DNA from 2 places in the Halomonas sp. AOP25-F1-15 genome. Region 1 is predicted to be linked to the other one. Evidence: predicted binding sites of a transcription regulator. Region 1 holds the regulator's gene; the other holds the start of a gene.
What was found. The regulator LexA, encoded in region 1, represses DNA repair genes until DNA is damaged. The targets are predictions, from matches to a motif close to TACTGTNTANNTANACAGTA.

Region 1 (4,212 bases):
GCGGCGGCCACGAAATACCGCATTCTCGGGCAAGCCACTGCCAATCGCGGCGCGCACATAGTGCCAGCCATGCGGCGTCTTACCGCTGCCATTATGCTCACCAACACCGGCAACGCCAGAAGAAATAGCGCACTCATGCAGCACTTTAGGCCCCCGCCAACAGCGCAGCAGCTGCTCGGTAGTATCTATCTCAAGCCAGATGTTCTCGGTTGGGGGTAGCTCAGCTAACCTTGGCGTTCGCATGGTGTCCTTCTTCTAAAGTTGGGGGTAGTGGCGCATTCATCGCAGCCACGACTACCGGGCGCAAGCGCCGGATTAAGTCCCGCACCGATACCTGCTCGTGGTAATCCTTTTCCGCAATATCACGCAGGGCATCAAGGCCTGACAGGGTGAAGATAACAGTGCCTAGCATGAAGTGTAGCCGCCAAAAGCGCTCTGCATCGGGCAGTTCAGGGGTTGCTTGGCGCACTAGCTCAGTGAAGCGCGTAAACACATCCCCATATTCTTGCTGTATATGTCGCCTTAAATGCCCTTGAGCCTGACTGTAGGCTAAGCCTAGCAGGCGCATAAAGACCTTCAAGCTATTACGCTCAGCGGGCACCGCAAGAACCGTCGTTGCCATAGTTTCAAGCAGCGTTTCCAGCGGTATCACCTGCCCATCATGCTGAGCCTCAAGCTCATCAAGCGCAGTGTGAAAACGCAGCGTAAAAGGATCCAGATAGCGGGAAAAAACAGCCTGAATTAAGGCTTTTTTGGAGCCAAAATGATAATTCACAGCAGCAAGATTGACGCGCGCCTTGCTAGTGATGTTGCGCAGCGAGGTTTCAGCAAAACCACGCTCTGCAAACAGCACTTCAGCGGTATCAAGTATACGGGTCACCGTATCAGATTGAGCCATGATGCTCTCCAGAGAAACAGGTGTTTAAAACATCGCAAAATACTATGCCATAACCTGGGTAGTCTCAACGCTTGATTTGTCACCACAATGCCTCGGCACTTATAAGGAAAAGCTGCATAAGAAAAAGCTTAGTTTCAAATCATTGAAGCTCCCAGAGCGGTAAATATTGGTATTGACAAGGCCATATACTGGACAGAGACACATACTGTATACTTAAACACTTACTGTTTAAGTTACCTTCATTTTATGACTGTCTATTCACAATTCTGGAGCTTGGTATGTCGCGTCCACTAACCGCTCGCCAACAGCACGTATTTGATTTTATTGTTAAAACCATGGGCGAATTTGGCTACCCTCCGACGCGCGCTGAGATCGCTAAAGCACTCGGCTTTCGCTCACCTAACGCCGCTGAGGAGCATCTACGCGCACTTGAACGCAAGGGTGTGATCCGCATCATTCGCAACACGTCACGCGGTATACGCTTGCCTAACCAAGAGCCTCAAGACGTATTGGACACATCTGTCAGTACGCTGTCTGCCACGATCGAGCCTGCTCAGGCGGGCCTGCCGGTCATTGGTGAAGTTGCCGCCGGCAGTCCTATTTTGGCTGCCGAGCATATCGACCGCTACTGCCCGCTGCCTGCTGAGTACTTCACCCCCAAAGCGGATTACTTGCTGCGCGTACGTGGCTTATCCATGAAAGATATCGGTATTTTAGAGGGTGACCTGCTGGCCGTGCACCGTACTGAGCGTGTCCGCGACGGTCAGATAGTCGTTGCCCGCTTAGATGATGAAGTCACGGTTAAACGCTTTAAGCGCCAAGGCCATCAGGTCACGCTGTTCGCAGAGAACGCCGACTTTGCGCCGATTGAAATCGATCTACGTTCCCAGTCGCTCGATATAGAAGGCGTTGGCGTTGGCGTGATTCGCGGCGGCAATGGCCAGGCGTTAGGTTAAGCCAGGCATAACGTCATTTATCAATGCCTTCATCAGACCTAATAGAGGTGGTCGCAAAAGCGGCCACCTCATAGCGATAAAGTAGCCTTATTGATAAGCCGCTTAGCTAAATACCACCGTTTTATTGCCATGGATCAGCACGCGGTCTTCTAAGTGCCAGCGTAAACCGCGTGCCAGTACCGCTTTCTCAACATCACGCCCAAAGCGCACTAAATCAGTAGGCGTATGGCAGTGGCTGACACGGTGGATATCCTGCTCAATAATGGGGCCTGCATCAAGCTCCTCGGTGACATAATGGCAGGTAGCGCCAATCAGCTTAACGCCCCGCTGGTAGGCCTGGTGATAAGGTTTTGCTCCCGCAAATGAGGGCAAAAAGCTGTGGTGAATATTGATCACTTTGCCTGAATAACGCGCGCACAGTTCGGGTGGTAGGATTTGCATATAGCGTGCGAGTACGATGCAGTCCGCCTGCGCGCTATCGATTTCAGCCTGTACCTTCGCAAATGATGCCTGTTTATCGTCAGGGTCTACCGGCACGTGGTGGTAAGGAATTCCGTACCACTGCGTCAGCGAACGCAAGTCGTCATGATTGGAAATAACGCCGACAATATCGCAATCCAGCTCCCCCGACTGCCAGCGATAAAGAAGGTCTACTAAGCAGTGCGATTCTCGCGACACCATCAGCACTACGCGCCGACGCTTTTGAGTATCAACCAATGCCCATTGCATGCTGAATTCGCGGGCTACCGGTTCAAAGGCGGCACGCAGCGCTTCTACCGAGATGCCTACTGAGTCTGCCAAGATTTCATAACGCATAAAAAAGCGGCCGGTCTCTAGGTCCGAATGCTGGCTGGCTTCAGTAATCGACCCGCCTTGCTGAGCAATAAAGCTCGACACGCGTGCAACAATACCCACCCGATCAGGGCAAGAAATAACTAAACGATAATAATGCGACATGTGGGCTACTCTTGACCTATTTCAAACATCACTAATGAAAAACTAACCGGATAAACCGGCTTAACAAACCATCACCTTGGCATGTTAACGACGCTGCATAGTGTATCGGAAGGACAACGATGATTGTTAGCCGCCCCTGCCTTCCCGTATAGTTAAGTCACTACTTTTTAGGCTTTTCATAACTGATGCATTCTTCACGCGTTCAAATTCGTCCCCGTCGTCGTCCACCGCTGCGCATATTGCCGCAGGGGGGATGTGGTGAGATCGGAATGAATCTAACGCTATACGGCTATGACAATCACTGGATTGCCGTTGATTGCGGCATGATGATTCGCCAGGATCTTCCTAACTCACCGCTTCAAGTACCCAACGTAGATACGCCGAAGGCGCTGGGGATCGTACCCAAAGCACTGTTTATCACCCATGGTCATGAAGACCACATTGGCGCAGTCGCTTGGCTCTGGCCCATGTGGAACTGCCCTATTTATGCCACGCCGCTGGCAGCAGGGCTACTCAGATTAAAATTCGCCGAACATCAGCTTAGCAGTGCGGCGATACACGTCATTGAGCCTGGCGAAGCTCTAGAAAGCGGCCCATTCACTCTACGTTATTTGCTTTTAACGCATTCCATTCCCGAAAGCTGTGCCCTGATGATGCTGGCCGGTGGCTACCGCGTTTTACATACCGGCGACTGGAAACTTGATCCCGAGCCGCTGATTGGCACGCCCATCAGTGCCGCTCAATTTAAAGCACTTGCCCCCATCGATTTAGTCGTCGGCGACTCAACCAACGCCCCTATGCCCGGTCACTCAGGCAGCGAGGGGGACGTCGCTCGGGCGTTAGCAAAAACACTCAGCCGCTGCGAAGGCCGCGTCGTGGTCTCGTGCTTTGCAAGCAACTTGGCCCGCGTGCTTGCTATAGGCCGCGCCGCACACCAGTGTGGCCGGCGTATCAGCTTAATGGGCCGCTCGATGGAGCGCATGGTCAGCGTAGCGCGCGGGCTGGGATACATGGATGACTTACCGCCCCTGGTGCCCAATCACGACTTGGGCTACCTGCCGCCCGATGAAGTCGTCATTATTGCGACAGGCAGCCAAGGTGAGTCCCGGGCAGCGCTGCAGAGGCTGGCTCAGGGCCGCCACCCTTCTGTCGACTTACAGCCCGGCGATAACGTTATTTTTTCGGCCAAGGTCATACCCGGCAACGAGCGCCCTATTGATCAGCTTAAAAAGCGCTTAACCCAGCTGGGTGTACGTATTTACGACGAGGTGAATCACCCTGAGCTGCATGCGACCGGCCACCCTGCTCAAGAAGAGTTAATTAAGCTCTACCAGTGGCTGAAGCCTAAACACTTGATGCCTGTTCACGGCGAAGCAAGACACCAGCAGGCGCATCAGACAA
Region 2 (4,212 bases), on a different contig from region 1:
ACCGAATTAATCGGCTTTTTTTAGTGTTATATTATTTCATTATTTTTAATAACACATTGCCTAGCGGTGTATGTGTGCTGTTAAATCTAAACGCGAAGAATAATAAAAACAAGCACGACTGTTTGTTTTTATTATTCACTATCAAAAGATGCCTAGTAAGCTTATGAATAAAAGAGAAAATAAAATAAAATTGGATATGGCGGGTACATGGCGAGGTATTCTCATGATGCTGCCTTTGGCCACTTTCACGGTGGCCTTTGGCCTAGCCTTCGGCGTAGCAGCTATCCATGCAGGCATCACTCATTGGGAAGCGATATTAATGAGCATGTTTGTATTTGCTGCTCCCTCACAGTTTGCGGCACTTGAACTATGGACAACGCCGCTGCCCCTTCTGGCCCTAGCAATGACGACCATGGCCATTCATACCCGACACCTATTAATGAGTGCATCGCTTTATCCTTGGCTCAAACCATTACCTCTACTGCAGCAATTTGGCGTCATTTTCATGTTAACGGATTCCAATTGGGCCATGGCACTGGGCGAATATCAGCGCGGAGAGCGCAATATTGGCATTCTCCTAGGAGGAGGTATCGCGTTATGGACTGCCTGGGTAATAGGTACGGGTATCGGCTTGGCATTTGGCGGTGGTATCCATCAACCTGAACGCTTTGGTCTTGACGTGATCATGCTATGTTTTCTGCTTGTGATCGTGATAGGTGGTAACCCAAAGCTAGTAATGATTCTTCCATGGTTAGCAGCAGCCCTCAGTGCGCTGCTAGCCTATTGGTGGCTACCGCCCTATCTACATGTACTGGTCGGCGCACTGACAGGAGGAATGGTCGCCATATTACTTCCCAAACGCTGGTATAAGGCGGGTATTTTGTGAGCTCATCACCATTATGGCAATCGCTATTAGCCATCATGATGATGGTAGCTATAGGCTACGGGTCTCGAATTTTGGGGCTCCTCATTATGGCCCGTATACCATTAAGCCCTAACATTCGCCTGTTTATTGATGCCATGTCTAGCTCGGTGCTTATTGCCATCATCACCCCCATCATTGTGCATGGTGACGGAGGAACCCGGTTTGCCGCTTTAATGGCAGGTGCTGTCGCTATTATCTTAAAAAGTCCTTTAGCATCAATTGCCGTTGGCATTATATGTGCGGCAAGCTGGCGCTGGTGGTTTGTAACATAATGAATTGCTAGACGGATTCAGGGCACGGCACAATGCTCGATAATGTCACCAGAAGTGCCGTCAGCCAGATGGCTGAGCAGTATACTCTCAGACCCTGAGCCAGAGCCTTTTGTCCACCACTCTAAATCGTCACTCACATAACGCGCACCGCTGCCAGAAACTGCAATTTGCATACTGTAGCTTCGGCCTTTGTACTGCACTCTCGCCGTGTCTGCTGAGGGGTAGGCGGCGGCTATCGTTTCACCGCTCTCGCACTCATAGCTATGCATAATAGATTCTGGAAGTGTCGCGGCAGATGCTTGAGCATCAACTTGATTTTGGGCTGAATTTGCACAGCCCGAAATGAACAAAATTGAAGTAATCGTTAGCGGAACGAAGATTTTCACATGAGCCTCCCGGTTGTTGAGATGCGGGCTAATCCACACTATATAATACTGTAGCCAGTGCGGGAGTGTTACCGCCCGCCCGCCACATCAATAAATGATCCCGTCACATAAGAAGCTTCCTCCGAAAGCAACCATGCGATGCTATTCGCCACCTCCTCAGCGGTACCGCCACGCTGCATAGGAATCTGCGGTGCTAAACGGTCAACACGACCTGGCTCGCCCCCATCGGCATGCATATCAGTGTAGATAGATCCAGGGCGAACGGCGTTGACACGAATACCCAAGGCGGCAACTTCTAAAGATAAGCCTTTAGTCAGCGTGTCCATGCCTCCTTTCGAGACGGCGTAGTCAACGTACTCAAAGGGCGAGCCTGTTTGTGAGGCACGCGAAGAGACATTGACGATCGCACTGCCTTGCCCAAAGCGTCGGATAGCTTCTCTGCAACACAGAAAACAGCTGTCCACGTTACTACCCATCACCTGTTTGAAGCGTTCAAAGTCAATATCAACAAACCTGGATTGCGTAAACAAAATACCCGCATTGTTAACCAAGTGGGTCACACTGCCAAAGTGAGCCTCTGCCGCATCAAACAAGCGGATGACATCGGCTTCCTTGCTGACATCGGCTTGATAAGCAAAGGCCCTGCCCCCGCCACGTATAATGGAATCAACCACTTCACGTGCTCGCTCTTGGTTAGTAAGATAGTTAACGCACACCGCATAGCCTTTAGCGCCTAGCAGTAATGAGGTCGCTGCCCCAATACCACGGCTGCCTCCTGTCACGATGACTACTTTCGACATAATGCTTCCTCAGTAACGCGTTAATGGTCAGTTCATTCAAATACCTTAACGTCGTAATAGCGACTTGGGTAGCGTCGTGTTCCCGGCATCATACGCTCAGCAACTAGCTGGCTATTGATTTCTTTTCACTCCGCAACTACTGTATATAAAATCACTAAAGGGGTGAAAGCATGGCATCTCTTGGCCAGCCTTTCCAGCCAACTACCTACAAGGGCCGCGGCGCAACGTATGATCCGCACAATCGCTTCGCGCCAACCCAAAGCATTGCAGACGACGACGGCTGGTGGCGCGAGGAAACCTCCACGACCATTGCCACGGAAGTGCGGGAAGAAGTGAGCAAGAGTGCGCTGTCGTGGAATAAATCGCCGGACTTACCCTTTGATCGCTCGTTAAACCCTTATCGTGGCTGCGAGCATGGCTGTGTTTACTGCTATGCACGACCTTCCCATGCCTACTGGGACCTATCGCCTGGGTTAGATTTTGAAACCAAGCTGATTGCCCGCAGCGGTTTGGTTGAGCAATTATCGGAGGAGCTTTGCCACCCCAACTATGTGTGCAGGCCAATTAATCTTTCTGGCAATACAGACTGTTATCAACCCTTAGAAGCTACCCAACAAACCACCCGCCGGTTGTTGGAACTACTATTAGCATGCCGCCACCCCGTCACAATTGTGACTAAAAGCACCTTAGTGCTGCGTGATTTAGAGCTATTGGCCGAGATGGCCGAGCACCGTTTAGTACGTGTTTTTGTCAGTTTAACTAGCCTAGATGCCAACTTAAAACGCACCTTAGAGCCACGTGCGGCGTCGCCCCAGGCACGTTTGAGAGCGATACGTGAACTGAATACGGCGGGCATTCCAGTGGGAACGTTGATTTCGCCGGTGATACCAGGGCTTACTGATCACGAAATCGAAAAACTATTGGAAGCGGCCAGCCGCGCCGGTGCACGCACCGCGGCCTGGATGTTGCTGCGCCTGCCCTATGAAGTCGCACCGCTGTTTGAAGCATGGTTGGAAACACACTACCCAGAGCGGGCCGCTAAAGTCATGAGCCTAATGCGCCAATGCCGGGGCGGGAAGATATACGACGCTCAGTTCGGTAAACGCTTTCGCGGTGAAGGCGTCTTTGCAGATTTGATCGCGCAACGCTTCGCTCGCGCCAGCCGCCAATGGAAGCTGCAGGATCGCACGGAGCAGGGCTTAAACACGCGCGATTTTCGTCCACCACGGGCGCAAGGGGATTTATTCATTTAAGCTAGCTAGCAACGCCAATACGTTTGCTACCAAGGAAGCCCCATGCCCGACCTTAGTAAAACTAAATCAAGCTTTTATAGACGTTTATACGTGGCCCATTTGATCAAACAGGGCATTGCCAGTGTACCTGCCATAATAGAGGCCACCGGCATGCCGCGACGCACTGCTCAGGACACGATAGCATCGCTTGCCGAACTGGATATTGAGTGTGTCTTTACTAAAGATGAGGGCCAACGCCATAACATTGGCCGCTACCAGATTCGAGATTGGGGCGCGATTGACCCCTGCTGGGTAGCCACGCATGCTGAGCGGCTAAAACAAGTGCTTGGCTATACAGGTTAGCGTAGCGACCTAACTCACTTGAACCTCATAACCCGTGAATTTACGCAGGTTAATCACGCCGCTATCGAGTATCAAATACTGTCCTTTAACCCCCTGTAGCACGCCTTCCACCAGCGGCTGCTTATCAAAGTTATGCGACGCAACTTTTTGTGGGAAAACACTAACCGGGTAGTGAAAATGATGCGCTGGCTGGTCTAACGTGCGAATAGCGTCCACGCCATGAGTATCACGTAG

Region 2: the regulator LexA is predicted to act here: its motif matches at 2,521-2,540, upstream of ACT3TF_RS15825 (PA0069 family radical SAM protein).

What each region holds. Positions count from the first base shown of each region.
Region 1 covers NZ_JBQSXV010000008.1:154,562-158,773, reverse strand. Annotated here, with positions in the region: gene ACT3TF_RS15330 (L,D-transpeptidase) at 1-243, opposite strand, end outside; gene ACT3TF_RS15325 (TetR/AcrR family transcriptional regulator) at 221-898, opposite strand; gene lexA (transcriptional repressor LexA) at 1,177-1,854, shown strand; gene purU (formyltetrahydrofolate deformylase) at 1,957-2,811, opposite strand; gene ACT3TF_RS15310 (ribonuclease J) at 3,081-4,212, shown strand, end outside.
Region 2 covers NZ_JBQSXV010000009.1:71,638-75,849, reverse strand. Annotated here, with positions in the region: gene ACT3TF_RS15845 (AzlC family ABC transporter permease) at 224-886, shown strand; gene ACT3TF_RS15840 (AzlD domain-containing protein) at 922-1,197, shown strand; gene ACT3TF_RS15835 (MliC family protein) at 1,215-1,583, opposite strand; gene ACT3TF_RS15830 (SDR family oxidoreductase) at 1,652-2,383, opposite strand; gene ACT3TF_RS15825 (PA0069 family radical SAM protein) at 2,554-3,636, shown strand; gene ACT3TF_RS15820 (winged helix-turn-helix domain-containing protein) at 3,679-3,978, shown strand; gene ACT3TF_RS15815 (DUF2797 domain-containing protein) at 3,988-4,212, opposite strand, start outside.